Regions from separate parts of the Enterobacter sp. UNJFSC 003 genome, predicted to be linked through region 2. Evidence: riboswitches for the same ligand, from Rfam matches in the RefSeq annotation. Region 2 holds a riboswitch; each other region holds the start of a gene.
What was found. A riboswitch is a leader RNA that binds a small molecule or an ion and turns the genes downstream of it on or off. The one in region 2 is predicted to bind thiamine pyrophosphate.

Region 1 (5,687 bases), on a different contig from region 2:
GAATTTTTTCGATAACGGTAAATAACGCAAAGCACAGCAGCAGCAGCAGCAGCGCGGTGACGGCGCCGTCCTGACTTCGGTAAGAGCCAATTTGCTGATACAGCCAGAACGGCAGCGTGCGGAACTCTTCATTGCCGAAGAGCGCTACCACGCCAAAATCACCAATTGAAAGCACGCAGGCGAAGGCCAACGCCTGAGCCAGCGGGCGTTTCAGGGCACGCAGTTCGACAATTTTCAATCGCCGCCATCCCTGCATGCCGAGCGACTGGCACAGCAAACTGTAGCGGCTGTTGATATCGCGCATCGGGTTTTCCAGCACCTTCAGGGCGTAAGGGATCGCCATCAGGGCGTTGGTGAAAATCACGATGCCGTCAGCGCGTTCCGGCAATCCAATGGTGCTGTTAAACAGTAAAAAGAATCCCGTCGCCAGCACGATCCCCGGCATTGCCAGAATCAGCATGCCTGTCAGTTCCAGCGCGTGTCCGGCTTTTTGGGCCTGACGTGCATAGAGTTCGCGGCTGCTCCACAGCAGCATCATGGTCAGGATGACGCACAACAGCCCGGCGGCCAGCGCAATGCGCAGGGATGTCCAGGTTGCTTGCCAGAGGACGGGCTGTTGCAACACGGACAAAAGGCTAACGTTCAGGCCATCAACGATGACGGCCATCAGGGGCGGCAGCAGAAGCAGTAGCGACAGTGCGATAAGACACGCATCGCTGATGCGGCTGTGCAGGCTATCCTGCGGATCGCGCCAGCCTGTAATCTGATTACTACCTGGCGGAATGGCTTTGCTTAAGCGCTGGCTCAGCAGGACCAGCGCAAGGCAGCACATCATCTGCACCATTGCCAGCAGCGCGGCCCGGCCCGGATCGTAGTCGTAACTGAGCGCCTGATAAATGGCCAGCTCAATGGTTGTTGCCTGCGGTCCACCGCCGAGCGAAAGTACGGTGGCAAAACTGGCGAAGCAGAGCATAAAGATAAGGGCTGCAACGGGCGGGATTTGCCGGCGCAGCCATGGCCATTCAACAAAGCGGAAGAATGATCCGCCGCGCATTCCCAGCTGCGCGGCAATCTGCCGCTGTTCGCCGGGGATATTCTCCAGCGCCTGGAGGAAGAGTCGCGTTGCCATCGGCATATTGAAAAAGATATGCGCCAGCAGAATACCCTTCAGCCCGTAAGGGGAGAAGGTCCACTCCAGTCCGAGAGCCGCAAAGAGCGACGCCAGCCAGCCCTGGCGACCATACACGCTCAGAATGCCGAATACCGCCACCAGAACGGGCAGGATCAGCGTCATGGCACACAGTCGTAAAAGCGCCTGCCTGCCGGGGAAGCGCCTGCGGTAGAGCGCCCGTGCCAGGAAAATAGCCGGAATGACGGACAGCAATGCAGAGAGAAATGCCTGCCAGAAAGAGAAACGGATGACGTGCCAGAGATAGCTGTCGTGCCAGATCGCGCGCAGGTCGCTTTCTGGCGCGTTAAGCCACAGCGCCAGAAATGCGCCCAGGCTGACCGCCACCATAAGAATAGCGGCGAGCAGACCCGGGACCAGCCAGCCGGGAATTAGCGGCTGACGGCGCGTTGCCATTCACTTACCCATGCTGCACGCTGCGCGGCGACTTGCTGCGGCGTAAACTCCAGCGAGACCTGTGGTTTGGTCAGTTGCTCAAAGCCCGTCGGCAGCGCCACGTTGGTCACCGGATACATCCAGTTGCCGGTCGGAATGGCATTCTGGAATGCAGTTGAGACCATAAATTTCAGGAACTTCTCGGCCAGTTCCGGCTGTTTACTGGCGGCGGTTCGTGCAGCCACTTCCACCTGCAGGTAATGGCCTTCAGCGAAATTGGCGGCGGCGTAGTTGTCTTTCTTCTCGGCAATAATGTGGTAGGCCGGGGACGTGGTATAGCTCAGCACCAGGTCACTTTCCCCTTTCAGGAACAGTCCGTAGGCTTCGCTCCAGCCCTTAGTCACGGTGACGGTTTTAGCCGCCAGTTTTTGCCATGCTTCTGGCGCTTTATCGCCGTAAACTTTCTGCATCCACAGCAGCAGACCCAGCCCCGGCGTGCTGGTGCGCGGGTCTTCGTAAATGACACGCCATTTCTGCGTGCTCTCAACCAGCTCTTTCAGGCTTTTAGGCGGGTTTTTCAGCCTGTTTTTGTCATAGACGAATGCAAAGTAGCCGTAGTCGAATGGGACAAATGTGTCGTTTTTCCAGCCGCCCGGAACGTTGACGGCATCTGCGGCTACGCCGCTTTTGGCAAACAGTTTGGTTTGCGACGCGGCATCCAGCAGGTTGTTGTCCAGACCAAGGACCACGTCGGCTTTACTGTTTTTGCCTTCCATACGCAGACGGTTAAGCAGCGAGACGCCATCTTCCAGCGCCACGAACTTCAGCTCGCACTGACAATCGGCTTCGAAGGCTTTTTTGACCACCGGGCCAGGGCCCCAGTCGGCAGAGAACGAGTCGTAGGTGTAGACCGTCAGGACGGGCTTAGCAACGGCTGGTAGCGCAAACAGCACCAGCAGTGGAAGAACTTTTTTTAACACTTTGCACCTCAATGTTGAGTGGCAAAGGATTTTGAGCGACAGCCTCAAATCCCTTCGCCGGCGTTATCCGGATCAGGTTCGACGGGTATTATCTCAGCGCACATCAGTGATGCAGCACCCCGTTGAGAACGGCGGTATTGTAATGATTTGGTGAATATTACGAAAGCGTTATGGATCCGGCGGTGCAAACCAGGCAGATTTAAAATCAAACCAGCCGAGCGTGTTCATTCTCAATCCTCGCATACTGCGCTGGCCCTGGATCATCAACCAGTGGTGGATCAAGGGGACGATCGCCTGTTCTGCCAGTAGCTGCTGACACCATGCGGCCAGATTCATCTCTCCTGCGCGCCACAGGGCGGCATCCTGCTGCCAGTCCCGTTCGATACAGTGCTGGATCAGCGGGACCTCATACAGGTGTGAGAAGAGCGAAAAATCAAGCGGTAGGGTGAAGTTGGCGCTGTTCAGCCAGATGTCGCTCACGATATCGCCGCGATGCCATTCATCATAGTCGACTTCCTGAATCTCCAGCCTGACCCCAACGTCTGCCAGCAGTTTGGTCATGATCCTGGCGATAAACCGATGCTCAACGTGTTCACGGTAGTAGCTCAGGGTAATGGACTCCAGTCCGGCGGGTTTCTCACTGTACACCGGGCGGGCGTGGTGCCAGCGGGGAAGCAGGCCGTAAGCGGGGAACCAGTAGGTCTGATAATGCTCTTCCGCATGATAAATCAGGTTGGCAGGGGCCAGAATGTGGCTTACCCACTGGCGCACCTCACGATTGGCCCCGCGATGGGTACGGCTGTCAAAAAGCATATAATAGCAGCCTTCCTCAAGACGACTCTCGACGGCCTTTTCACCCGTCGTCGGCCCTTCCAGCGTTAGCCCCGCGCTCAGCTCCTCGTTAAGATCCGGCAAAACCCAGACGTTCACCTCATCAATCAACGCCCGGTAGCCAAAATAATCATCAAACGCACGGATCTTTAGCTGGTTGTTGTTATTGCGGGCAACAGAGTAGGGGCCGGTGCCGATGGGCTGGCCGGAAAAGTTGTTCATCGATTCCCACTCGGCTGGCAAAATCATCGACGGAACATACCCCAGCAGCCACGGGAGCCATTTGTCCGGCTGCGACAGTTCAATATCCAGCGTCCATGCCGTTGGAGAATGAATGCGTGAAATATGCGAGTAGAGCGGCAGCTTGCGGGCGCGTTCTAAGGAGGCGATAACATCATGCATTTCCAGCTCACGTCCGTGGTGGAAATGGACGCCGGGACGTAAAAAGAAGCGCCAGTGGAGTGGGGAAAGTTGCTGCCAATGGTGTGCGATATCCGCTTCCAGTTCCCCATTTTCCTCATTTATCCGGGCCAGTCCGCTGAATATTTGTCGCGCCATATGGGTTTCTGAACGCCGTAACGCCGTGCCCGGTAAGAGGTTTTTCATCGGGCGGTAGTAGAGCACCCGCAGAATGTGGCGGCCCTGACGAAAACTGCGCCCGAGATGGGAGACCAGCATTTGGCGCACTGCCGCTTTGTCCCCCACCAGTTGCACCAGCTGATCGATCCTGTCCTGTTCCAGCAAATCTTCAGCACGCTGCTGCTGCAGCGCCAGTCCGGTATAGAGAAAAGTCAGCCGCGAGCGCTTCCCGCGCCCGGCCTCTGCCTCCCAGTTTAACCAGCCCTGCTGCTGCATGGTGTTGAGCAGGGTGCGCATATGGCGGCGCGAACAGTTGAGCAGGTCAGCCAGCTCGTTCAGCGTGGTCTCCTGGGGTTGCCCCTCACAGCACTGCCAAAGGCGGATGAATTGTTGTTGCAGACGACCGGACGCCATAAAAGGGGAACTCCTGACAAAAAATCAGCAATTTATTTATCCCTATATTAGGCCAATAATTCTTCCCGATGAAGCGAGGAGGTAAATTATGAAGAGGTCTACCGCACGTCAGTTTTATCAGCAGTACTTTTCGGCGACACAGGGAATGTCCTGGCTGGCCCGCCAGTGTGCAGAGCAACGGCTGAAAATGTTAGAGGAACTGATGCAGTGGGACGTTACGAGACCGGCCTCTTCTCGCTAACTCGCCTCGATCATGTGTGACTGAGTATTGGTGCTAATCACCCGCCAGCAAAATGTTTTTGCTGGCTTTTTTCGTTTACTATTTCACCCAATTCGATTTGCTTTCACAAGGACTTGCGCATGCTCTGGTTGATGACGATGGGGCGACGCCTGAATGGCGTGTATGCCGCTTTTATGCTGGTCGCCTTTATGATGGGCGTGGCGGGGGCGCTTCAGGCACCGACGCTGAGTCTGTTCCTGAGCCGGGAAGTGGGGGCTCAGCCGTTTTGGGTAGGACTCTTTTATACCGTCAATGCCATTGCAGGTATCCTCGTGAGCCTCGCGCTGGCGAAACGATCGGACAGCCAGGGCGATCGCCGTAAGCTGATCCTCTTTTGCTGCGCCATGGCGGTGGGCAACGCGCTGCTCTTTGCTTTCAATCGTGATTACCTGACGCTCATTACCTGTGGCGTCCTGTTGGCGTCGCTGGCGAACACCGCCATGCCGCAGCTTTTCGCCCTGGCCCGTGAATATGCGGATAACTCGGCGCGGGAAGTGGTGATGTTCAGCTCGGTGATGCGTGCACAGCTCTCGCTAGCATGGGTCATCGGTCCGCCGCTGGCCTTCATGCTGGCGCTAAACTATGGCTTTACCGCCATGTTTTCCATTGCGGCAGGGATTTTTGTCATTAGCCTGGCGCTGATTGCTTTTGCGCTGCCGTCCGTGGCTCGGGTCGAACAAACGACTGATAAACCCCTTACTCAGGTGAGCGGCTGGCAGGACAAAAACGTCCGCATGCTGTTTATTGCCTCTACGCTAATGTGGACCTGTAACACGATGTACATCATCGACATGCCGCTGTGGATCAGCAGCGATCTGGGCTTGCCGGACAAGCTCGCCGGGATCTTAATGGGCACCGCGGCCGGGTTGGAAATTCCGGCAATGATTCTGGCGGGTTACTACGTTAAGCGTTTCGGAAAGCGTCGGATGATGATCGTCGCGGTGGCGGCTGGGGTGCTCTTTTACGCGGGGCTGATCCTTTTCCATTCGCGCGAAGCGTTACTGGCGCTGCAGCTGTTCAACGCCGTGTTTATTGGCAT
Region 2 (5,687 bases):
TGTTGCACCAAAGGTACAGCAGCGACTGCTGATTTAGCGCTCATGAATCCCGGATGACGTTCCCCAGTGAAGCCGGACATGGCGATCACAAAGTTATCTTTGCAGTGACATAAAACCAGGTCTCCATCACCCGCGATGAAACCCGCTTCGAGGAGTCCTGTATAGGTTGCATTGATTTCAAAAGCACCTTTGCAAACATCACACCATGCTTTATCACCAGCCCTCACCAATGGATTGTGGTCTTCATCAAAAATAGTTGATGAGGCAGAAACGATGTGCCCGTACCTCGTTTTATTACCCAGCTTTGCAAGTGTTCTTTGCGTTACCATCAGTGATCCCTCAGTGAGCAGTTTCTGCTGCCAACATTTTGTCTACTTCAAAGTTATCAACAAGAAATCCCTTTGCTGCTGGAATGCCACGACGTAGAACCAGTATTTCTGATCCCTGAGGGGTACTTGTTATTTCATCTCCATTGCTGAGACGACTGCCGACAAGAGCAACGCTACGGCGTGCGTTATTATGTTCAGCCTCTCCTGCACCACTGATTATTGTCGCCTCAGTACCCTCGGGATAAACGACTGCATCCTGAGTTTGAGCGACCCCGAGTTTTTGACCTGTGCTGATCTCGACTTCCGAAGTGGATGTTGCGGTTTTGAGTATGCCACCGTCACGAGTCAGACTTCCTTCAATCTCGATGCGAAAGATCTCGTTCACTGGATGCTGTTGGAGTTCGGTTTGCTGTTTAGTAATGAGTTCCTGCCATTGTTGACCCATTTCAGCAATTTTTTTATCACTGAACGCTGGTTTATCAAAAGATGAAAGAATTTCAGGGGTAGGATCGTTGTTGTACTGTTTCATAAGTCCCTTTACTGATTATAGAAATAATCACAGAGGTCATTTTACAAACAATAACCACATGCGCAACAAGCATTAGATCTAAGTGAAACTACATTTCGTAACAGAAGATTTGGGAGAGAGGGCGATGCTTTGCGCCATTAGTTGAGCTATTAAGCGCAATTTGAGCCTCTCCCGGTTTTTTACCCCGACAATACCCAGATATCAGGGACCAAGTGGCCCCGAAACGGGGGAGGTTTACGCCGCCAGCACTTTGTTAATGGTGGTTCTTGCTGCACCTGTGAGGCGATGGATCTCGCTCTTTGTCTTACCTGCTTCATACCATGCGCGGATCTGTTCGTGTAGCTTCTCATTTACTGGACGGCCCTTGTAAGCGCCCCCAGCTTTCGCTTTGCTGATACCCTCTGCCTGACGGCGGCGGTCTGTGTAGTCTTTACGGGCGGTTGCTGCCAGCATTTCTAACATCATACCGTTGATAGCTGCCAACATGGATTGCACAAGCTCCCCCTGTGCGGCTAATACAACGTGACTGGTAGGCAGATCGAGAGCTACCACCCGTAAACCTTTACTATCGATCTGGCTTTTCAGTGCTTCCCAATTCTCAGCGTTAAGACTGCTCAGGCGGTCTACTAGTTCCACTAACAGAATGTCACCTGGCGCGGCTATGTCTATCGGCACCGCTAAGCTAAGAGCACATCTAGGTAAATAGGTTTGTGAAGGCACCTTCAATTGTGCTATTGAGGCTGGGGAAACCCGGCCTTTTTTGTGTTCGGTGTTTGGTGCTATGAGCCACAACTTGGGACACAAGCTTGCACACAGAGCATTTTTTAGGGTTGAGTCTTTGGCTTTCCGCTGGCATGATCCAGAACAGGGATTAACGGGGCGTTAATCGCAACCTTTTGATTTTGTTTTATTTGACTCGGGGTGCCCTTCTTTGTGAAGGCTGAGAAATACCCGTATTACCTGATCTGGATAATGCCAGCGTAGGGAAGTCAGATGCCTTCCCGGTCATCGCTTCTTCACGCAAGGCAGGAGCGAAACCATGCAGCCTGACCTGCTCGATCTACACGTTTTACATCAGTTCCGAACCCGTTCCCCGCTCACGCACTGTATGACCAACGATGTCGTACAAACCTTCACGGCCAACGTGCTGCTCGCTCTGGGCGCTTCTCCGGCAATGGTAATTGAAGCCGAAGAAGCCGAACAGTTTGCCGCGCTCGCCGATGCGTTGCTGATTAACGTGGGCACGCTGACGTCATCTCGCGCCCAGGCAATGCGACGTGCGATTGAGCGCGCCGTGGCGGCAGGCAAGCCCTGGACGCTCGATCCGGTTGCTGTTGGGGCGCTGGCGTTTCGCACGCGTTTTTGCCATCAAATTCTCGCCCTCAACCCCGCAGCCATTCGCGGCAATGCCTCTGAAATTCTTGCGCTTGCCGGAATGAGCGCGGGCGGACGTGGGGTCGATACGACCGATACCGCTGCCAGGGCGTTACCCGCCGCGCAGGCGCTGGCGCTTCAGACCCATGCCATTGTTGTGGTCACGGGAGAGGTGGACTACATCACCGACGGGCAGCAAACCCGCACGGTAACGGGGGGCGACCCGCTGATGACTCGCGTCGTCGGTACGGGGTGCGCGCTCTCGGCGGTTGTGGCGGCGAGCTGTTCGCTGCCGGGTGACAGGTTAGACAACGTGGCAGCCGCCTGCGGATGGATGAAGCGTGCCGGAACGGCCGCTGTAGCGCAGTCCCGGGGCCCGGGCAGTTTTGCCAGCGCGTTCCTGGATGCACTCTATATGCTGGAGGAGCAGGCATGAAGCGGATTAACGCTCTGACCATTGCCGGTACCGATCCCAGCGGCGGCGCGGGTATCCAGGCTGACCTGAAAACCTTCTCCGCCCTTGGCGCATACGGCTGTTCCGTCATTACCGCGCTGGTGGCGCAAAACACGCGCGGCGTGCAGTCGGTCTACCGAATCGATCCGGATTTTGTTGCCGCGCAGCTGGATTCGGTGTTCAGCGACGTTCGTATTGATACCACCAAGATCGGCATGCTGGCCGAAACGGACATTGTGGAAGCGGTGGCCGAGCGGCTTAAGCGTTATCAGGTGCAAAACGTGGTGCTGGATACCGTCATGCTGGCGAAAAGTGGCGACCCGCTACTCTCCGCCTCCGCCGTGGAGACGCTGCGCACAAAGCTGCTGCCGCAGGTGGCGCTGATCACGCCCAATCTGCCGGAAGCCGCCGCGCTGTTAGGCACATCGCATGCGCAAACTGAACGCGAAATGAAAGCGCAGGGGAACGCGCTGCTGGCGATGGGCTGCGACGCGGTGCTGATGAAGGGCGGTCATCTTGATGATGCCGAAAGCCCGGACTGGCTCTTTACCCTCGATGGCGAAATGCGTTTTACCGCGGCGCGCGTGCAAACCATAAACACCCACGGCACGGGCTGCACGCTCTCTGCCGCGCTGGCGGCGCTGCGGCCCCGGCATGAAAGCTGGGCCGATACGGTGGGCGAAGCTAAAATCTGGCTCTCCGCGGCGCTGGCAAAAGCCGATACTCTGGAAGTAGGTCACGGTATTGGGCCGGTTCATCATTTTCATGCGTGGTGGTAACCCAGTATACTGGCAGGAAACACCACGCCTGAGAAAACAGAGATGGAACAAGCGCATACCCGGTTAATCGCTCAACTGAATGAACGGATCGCCGCGCCGGACAACACGCCGCTGTACCTGAAATTTGCCGAAACGGTAAAAAATGCGGTACGAAGCGGCATGCTGGAGCACGGGAATATTTTGCCCGGCGAGCGCGATCTGAGCCAGTTAACCGGCGTGTCGCGCATTACCGTGCGTAAAGCGATGCAGGCGCTGGAGGAAGAGGGGGTAGTGACGCGCTCCCGCGGTTACGGAACCCAAATCAACAATATCTTCGAGTATTCACTCAAAGAGGCGCGCGGCTTTTCTCAGCAGGTGGTGCTGCGCGGCAAAACGCCTAACACGCTGTGGGTCAACAAACGCGTCGTGAAGTGTCCAGAGGAGGTGGCGAACCAGCTGTCGTTAGCGCCGGAAAGCGATGTCTTTTTGCTTAAGCGCATCCGCTATGTTGATGATGACGCCGTCTCGATTGAAGAGTCCTGGGTGCCGGTGGCGTTTATCCCCGATCCGGATGAGATAGGGATTTCACTGTACGACTACTTCCGCAGCCAGAATATCTTCCCGCAGCGCACCCGCTCATGGGTAAGCGCCCGCATGCCGGACAGTGAATTTCAGGCGCACATTAAGATGGACGATAAAATACCGGTGCTGGTAATCAAGCAGGTTGCGCTTGACCAACAGCACCGGCCGATCGAGTATAGCATCAGCTACTGCCGGAGCGATCTATACGTCTTTGTGTGCGAGGAGTAACGCCTCGCGCGTTGGGGCACAATCGCCGCCACGGTGGCTGACCACCCAAGCCGCAACCGCATTACCCAGCCGCACCGCATCAGCCAGACGCCAGCCAGCTGCAAGTCCGGCCAGCGTACCGCCCGCATGGCTATCCCCCGCGCCAATAGTATCCACTACCGTGGCGGGAAATGCCGGAACGTGACCCGAGTCCGCGCCGTCATACCACATTGCTCCGTCTTTATCGTGACGCACAATAAGCGCGGCGTGGAAGCGCTGCTGCCAGCAAGCGCCCAGCATTTCCACAGTAACCCCCAGTCGCTCTGCGGCAATTTGCGCCTCCTGACGATTAAGCGACACGATCGGTTTGCAGGCCATCACGCGCGCCATCAGCGCGTCGGGAATATCCGCAATGCGTGGTCCAAAATCGATAAAGGCACTGACGTCCTGCAACCCTTCCAGCCAGCCCGTCAGCAGCTCGCCGCACGGCGAGGCCAGCTGATAGCCGGACAAATAGACCAGGCTGTTGGCCGGCACGTTGAGCGCCTCAAGCCAGGCGGGCTGCCACTGGTTTTCTACGCCGCTAAACGACATAAAGGTCCGTTCGCCGTCAGGCTCTACCAGCGCCAGACACCAGCCGTTATCCCCGCTTTCGGCTTCCACGGCGCTCTGCAGATCCTGTTTTGCCATCGCATTGCGGATAATATCTGCCCACACGCCATGCCCTACGGGGAGCGCATTCTGTGACGCAATGCCGAGCCGCTTCAGGGCGATGGCAATATTGAGCGCGCAGCCGCCGATATTCACACTCTGCTGTTTAAGCTCGATATCGCACCCGCGCCAGGGCAGGGCGTAGGCATCGGCGATCACATCAATAACCGCCGCGCCCAGCACCGTGACGGGCCGCGTGGCGTGCAATGTCTCCAGGCGTGGTGCCAGCGAATTCATACGCCCTCCCTTTGCTCCCGGAAGTGCAGGAGTCTCTCGCAGTAGTGGTCAAAATCAAGCTGATTCACCGCATCAAGTTCGGCCTTGAGCGCCGGATCAATCGCCTGTACGCCGTGCAGCGCCCCGCAGATTGCCGTCGCCATTGCGCCAATCGTGTCGGTATCACCTCCGAGGTTGGCACATAAAATGGCGCAGCGGTTGGGGTCGGTTCCTGCAAGCTCGACCATTGCAATGGCCGCCGGAACGGACTCAATGGTGCTGGTGCCTGCCCCAACGAGCTGGTACACCTGCTCGCTGGCAGATTCTATGCCGTTGGCTTCACGCACCGTTTTAAGTGCCAGCTCAATGCGCGCTGCCAGCGATGCGCTGAAGGTGGTGGTGTGACTTTCCTGCGCAAAGCGGGCAATGCCCGGCAGCGCATCGACGATGTTCTGCCAGCACTCACCCTCAACGGCGCGGGAAATCGCCCAGGCAATGACCACCGCACCCGCGATAGCAAGATCCGA
Region 3 (5,687 bases), on a different contig from region 2:
TCATTACCGACTGTGCGCCCGCTTTGATTTGGGCGTTGAGATAAAGCGTGACGCTCTTTGCCAGCTTGTCGAGCAGCGCATGAAGGGCAAGCGGCTCGGCATACATCATCTTTTTGATCAGTGTGAAGGCTTTGCTGCTGCCGCCTTCAATCATATAGGTCGCGAGCGTCCACGGGCTACCGGAAAAACCAATCAGCGGTACTTCACCTTTTAGCTCACGGCGGATGGTGCGCACCGCGTTCATCACGTAGCCCAGCTCACCTTCAGGATCGGGGATGGGCAGCTTATCGACGTCGGCTTTGCTCTTAATGGGCGAGGTAAATCGCGGGCCTTCGCCGGTTTCGAAGTACAGGCCAAGGCCCATGGCATCAGGAATGGTCAGAATGTCCGAGAAGAGAATGGCGGCATCCAGCGGGAAACGACGCAGCGGCTGGAGCGTCACTTCACAGGCCAGCTCGGCATTTTTGCATAGCGACATAAAATCGCCGGCCTGTGCACGGGTGGCTTTGTACTCTGGTAAATAGCGTCCCGCCTGGCGCATCATCCACACCGGGGTGACATCAACGGGCTGGCGCAGCAGCGCACGCAGATAACGATCGTTCTTCAGTTCGGTCATTTTTGCAGTTCCTTAAGCGTCATGGCCTCAGTGTAACACTACTCATACTCGGCCCGACACATTGCAACCGTATCTTCAATCAGGCGTCGCGCCACGGTGCCCGGCGGCGGTAACAGCGGCAAATTGTCGTAACGATACCAATTCGCTTCCAGCAGCTCTTTCTGATCGATAACGATCTCACCGCTATCATAATCGGCCATAAACGCCGTCATCAGCGACATCGGGAACGGCCATGGTTGAGAGGTGACATAACGCAAATTTTTAACCTTGATACTGCTCTCTTCCATCACTTCACGCGCCACCGCCTGCTCCAGCGTTTCGCCCACTTCGACGAACCCGGCCAGGACGGTATGCACACCGTTACGATGACGCGTGTGTTGTGCCAGCAGGATGGAATCATCGCGACGGATCGCCACGATAATGCATGGCGCAATCTGCGGGTAGTAGCGCTCGCGGCAATGGTTGCAGAGCAACGCCCACTCGGTTTTGCTCGGGTGCATGGTATGCCCGCAGTAACCGCAGTATTTATGTGAGCGATAAAACTCCGCCAGCTGCACGCCTCGGCCCGCCAGCTGGAACAGTCCAGCGTCCAGATCCAGCACCTGACGAACAGATCCCATTTCCTGACGGCGTGCCTGTTGGATCAACCACACGGATTCGCCCTGCCATTCGCCGATCCTCAGTGCAGGTTGGCCCGCAAGATCGAACTTTTCCGCCGCACCATAGGGGATTTCCCCGTTGGGCAACCATAACTTTTGCTCGTGACTGACGATCCACCAACCAAGATCTGATTTTTCAATAATACGATCCATATCTATTGCACTACCTTCGCTTCACTGACATGTTGTTAGCATTGTGGCTACATTTTTGGGTAAGCAGATTCAATTCTAAACCTTGCGGAGTCGACCATGTTAAACCAGCTAGAAAGCCTGTCTGAGCGCGTTAGAGGAAGTAACAAACTGGTGGATCGCTGGCTACACGTGCGCAAGCATCTACTCGTGGCTTATTACAATCTGGTCGGTATTAAGCCTGGCAAAGAATCCTTCATGCGCTTGAATGAAAAAGCGCTCGATGATTTTTGTCAGAGTCTGGTCGACTACCTTTCCGACGGACATTTCAATATTTATGAACGTATTGTCCGCGAAATGGAAGGCACAAATCCGTATTTAACGGCAAGCAAACTCTGCCCGCTGCTGGAAGCCAATACCCAGCAGATTATGGATTACTACGATTCCACGCTTGAGAACGCGATCGATCACGATAATTATCTGGAGTTTCAGAAAGCGTTGTCCGATCTCGGCGAAGCGCTGGAGGAGAGGTTCACGCTGGAAGATAAGCTGATTGCCCTCGTCCTTGATAACAACCTGAATGTCGACAGCGAAGATAACATCGCGCGCCCTGCTTGAGTTCTTCGTCGTTAACGCGTAATTTAAAGCGATTCGCCCCTCTCACGAGGGGGATTTTTCTTGTCGGAGTGCCCAGCGCGTAAACGCGCGGGCTGAGACCGTTAATTCGGGATCCGCGGAACCTGATCAGGCTAATACCTGCGAAGGGAACAAGAGTCAAACTGCTGTTGTATCGCCCCCGTGGCGATCTCCTCTTGCTTCATCCGTCGTCTGACAAGCCATGTCCTTCACTTTTGGAATGAGCTATGTCTATCACTAAACTGACCCGCCGCGAACAGCGCGCACACGCACAACGCTTCATCGACACCCTGGAAGGCACCGCTTTCCCAAACTCGAATCGTATCTACATCGCCGGCTCTCAGGCGGATATCCGTGTACCGATGCGTGAAATCCAGCTCAGCCCCACGCTCATCGGCGGCAGTAAAGAGAATCCGCAGTTTGAGGATAACGAAGCTGTACCGGTATACGACACTTCCGGCCCGTACGGCGACCCTGACGTTGCTATCAACGTTCAACAAGGCCTGGCAAAGCTTCGCCAGCCATGGATTCACGCGCGTAACGATAGCGAAGACCTAAACGAGCAAAGCTCGGCTTACACGAAAGAGCGTTTGGCCGACGACGGTCTGGACGCGATGCGCTTCACCGGCCTGCTGACGCCGAAACGCGCTAAGCCAGGCAAATGCGTTACCCAACTTCACTATGCGCGTCAGGGGATCGTCACGCCAGAGATGGAGTTTATTGCCATCCGTGAAAACATGGGGCGCGAGCGTATCCGCAGCGAGGTGCTGCGCCACCAGCACCCGGGCGAAGGTTTTGGCGCTCGTCTGCCAGAAAATATTACGCCTGAGTTTGTGCGTGATGAAGTCGCTGCCGGTCGCGCCATTATTCCTGCCAACATCAACCACCCTGAATCCGAGCCGATGATCATTGGCCGCAATTTCCTGGTGAAGGTCAACGCCAATATTGGTAACTCAGCCGTTACCTCCTCTATCGAAGAAGAGGTTGAAAAGCTGGTCTGGTCGACGCGCTGGGGTGCGGACACGGTGATGGATCTCTCAACCGGGCGCTATATCCACGAAACCCGCGAGTGGATCCTGCGCAACAGCCCGGTGCCGATTGGCACCGTCCCGATTTATCAGGCGCTGGAAAAAGTGAACGGCATTGCTGAAAACCTTACCTGGGAAGCGTTCCGCGACACCCTGCTGGAGCAGGCTGAACAGGGCGTGGACTATTTCACCATTCATGCCGGCGTGCTGCTACGCTATGTGCCGATGACCGCCAGGCGTTTGACCGGGATTGTCTCGCGCGGCGGTTCGATCATGGCGAAATGGTGTTTGTCTCATCATCAGGAAAACTTCCTCTACGAACACTTCCGCGAGATCTGCGAAATCTGTGCCGCCTATGATGTTTCACTCTCGCTGGGTGATGGCCTGCGTCCAGGATCGATCCGCGACGCTAACGACGAAGCGCAGTTTGCCGAGCTTCATACGCTGGGTGAACTGACCAAAATCGCCTGGGAATATGACGTGCAGGTGATGATTGAAGGCCCGGGGCATGTGCCAATGCAGATGATCCGCCGCAACATGACCGAAGAGCTAGAGCACTGCCACGAAGCGCCCTTTTACACTCTCGGGCCATTGACCACGGATATTGCCCCGGGCTACGACCACTTCACCTCCGGGATTGGCGCGGCAATGATCGGCTGGTTCGGCTGCGCCATGCTCTGCTATGTCACGCCGAAAGAGCACCTCGGTCTGCCAAACAAAGAGGACGTGAAGCAAGGCCTTATCACCTACAAAATCGCCGCACACGCCGCTGATCTGGCGAAAGGTCATCCGGGCGCGCAAATTCGCGATAACGCCATGTCCAAGGCCCGTTTTGAATTCCGCTGGGAAGATCAGTTCAACCTGGCCCTCGACCCGTTCACCGCCCGGGCGTATCACGACGAAACCCTGCCGCAGGAATCTGGCAAAGTGGCGCACTTCTGCTCCATGTGTGGGCCGAAATTCTGCTCGATGAAAATCAGCCAGGAGGTGCGTGATTACGCCGCCGCGCAGGCGATCGAAGTGGGAATGGCAGACATGTCAGAAAACTTCCGCGCCAAAGGCGGCGAAATCTACCTCAAAAAAGAGGAGGTGTGAGTAATGTATCAGCCTGATTTTCCTCGTGTGCCCTTTCGTTTAGGGCTGTATCCGGTGGTAGACAGCGTGGAATGGATCGCGCGTCTGCTGGAGGCAGGAGTTCGTACCCTCCAACTACGCATCAAAGACAAACGCGATGAAGAGGTGGAATCCGACGTTATCGCCGCCATTGCTCTGGGTCGACGCTACGCCGCCCGCCTGTTTATCAACGACTACTGGCGACTGGCGGTTAAGCATCAGGCTTACGGCGTGCACCTGGGTCAGGAAGACCTGGAGACAACGGACCTGAACGTCATTCGCGAAGCGGGCTTACGCCTCGGCGTGTCAACGCACGACGATATGGAGATCGACGTAGCGCTGGGGGCTCGCCCTTCCTACATCGCGCTTGGTCACGTCTTCCCGACGCAAACCAAACAGATGCCTTCTGCGCCGCAGGGGCTGGCGCAGCTGGCCGGCCATATCCGGCGCCTGGAGGATTATCCCACCGTTGCCATTGGCGGCATTAGCCTTGCGCGTGCATCCGCCGTTCTCGACACCGGCGTCGGCAGTATCGCCGTCGTCAGCGCCATCACCCAGGCCGCAGACTGGCAAGCCGCCACCGCTCAGCTTTTACGGCTGGCAGGAGCAGGCGATGATGAATGACCGTGATTTTATGCGCTACAGCCGACAGATCCTGCTGGAGGATATCGCCATTGACGGGCAGCAAAAGCTGCTCGCCAGCCGGGTGCTGATCGTCGGCCTGGGCGGCCTGGGCGCGCCCGCTGCGCTCTATCTGGCAGGCGCAGGTATCGGCACGCTGGTATTGGCCGACGACGACGAGGTGCATCTCAGTAATCTGCAGCGGCAAATCCTCTTTACTACCGAGGACATCAACCTGCCCAAAGTGCATATCACTCGCCAACGGCTGAACCAGCTGAACCCGGATATTGAGCTGATTGCGCGGCAGGAGCGGCTCAGCGGCGAAAGCCTGCAACGTGAAGTCGCCCTTGCGGATGTTGTGCTCGATTGCACCGACAATATGGCGACTCGCCAGGCGATCAACGCCGCCTGTGTGGCGCAGAATACGCCACTGATCGCCGCCAGCGCGGTCGGCTTTGGCGGACAACTCATGGTGCTGACGCCGCCCTGGGCGCAGGGCTGCTATCGCTGCCTGTGGCCAGACGATTTCGAGCCTGAGCGCAACTGCCGTACCGCGGGCATTCTGGGCCCCGTGGTGGGTGTGATGGGCACCCTGCAGGCGCTGGAGGCCATTAAGCTTCTGAGCGGCATGGAGACGGAGCGCAATACGCTGCGCCTGTTTGACGGCCGCTCCATCGGCTGGCGCCATCTGGCATTACACCGGGCCAGCCAATGCCCGGTATGCGGAGGCCGCAATGCGCATTCTGTTTAACGATGAACCCCTAAAGTGCGATGAAGGTCTCACCGTGGCCGCACTGCTCGAGAAGCTGCGTCAGCTTAAGCCGGGAACGGCGCTGGCGCTCAATCAACAGATCCTGCCGCGCGAGCAGTGGGAACATCAGCAGG

Region 1: another riboswitch for thiamine pyrophosphate. It lies ahead of thiB (thiamine ABC transporter substrate binding subunit); the one in region 2 lies ahead of thiM (hydroxyethylthiazole kinase).
Region 3: another riboswitch for thiamine pyrophosphate. It lies ahead of thiC (phosphomethylpyrimidine synthase ThiC); the one in region 2 lies ahead of thiM (hydroxyethylthiazole kinase).

What each region holds. Positions count from the first base shown of each region.
Region 1 is NZ_JBAKHK010000004.1:234,425-240,111, forward strand. Features, by position in the region: gene thiP (thiamine/thiamine pyrophosphate ABC transporter permease ThiP) at 1-1,585, opposite strand, end outside; gene thiB (thiamine ABC transporter substrate binding subunit) at 1,561-2,544, opposite strand; TPP riboswitch at 2,576-2,676, opposite strand; gene sgrR (HTH-type transcriptional regulator SgrR) at 2,713-4,368, opposite strand; gene sgrT (glucose uptake inhibitor SgrT) at 4,457-4,609, shown strand; gene V5P19_RS13175 (sugar efflux transporter) at 4,729-5,687, shown strand, end outside.
Region 2 is NZ_JBAKHK010000001.1:423,384-429,070, forward strand. Features, by position in the region: gene V5P19_RS01905 (PAAR domain-containing protein) at 1-329, opposite strand, end outside; gene V5P19_RS01910 (hypothetical protein) at 340-858, opposite strand; gene V5P19_RS01915 (hypothetical protein) at 1,093-1,494, opposite strand; TPP riboswitch at 1,766-1,862, shown strand; gene thiM (hydroxyethylthiazole kinase) at 1,898-2,668, shown strand; gene thiD (bifunctional hydroxymethylpyrimidine kinase/phosphomethylpyrimidine kinase) at 2,665-3,465, shown strand; gene V5P19_RS01930 (GntR family transcriptional regulator) at 3,508-4,254, shown strand; gene V5P19_RS01935 (PfkB family carbohydrate kinase) at 4,228-5,181, opposite strand; gene V5P19_RS01940 (ADP-ribosylglycohydrolase family protein) at 5,178-5,687, opposite strand, start outside.
Region 3 is NZ_JBAKHK010000020.1:6,146-11,832, forward strand. Features, by position in the region: gene hemE (uroporphyrinogen decarboxylase) at 1-616, opposite strand, end outside; gene nudC (NAD(+) diphosphatase) at 655-1,428, opposite strand; gene rsd (sigma D regulator) at 1,525-2,022, shown strand; TPP riboswitch at 2,077-2,188, shown strand; gene thiC (phosphomethylpyrimidine synthase ThiC) at 2,268-4,163, shown strand; gene thiE (thiamine phosphate synthase) at 4,167-4,805, shown strand; gene V5P19_RS22485 (HesA/MoeB/ThiF family protein) at 4,798-5,553, shown strand; gene thiS (sulfur carrier protein ThiS) at 5,537-5,687, shown strand, end outside.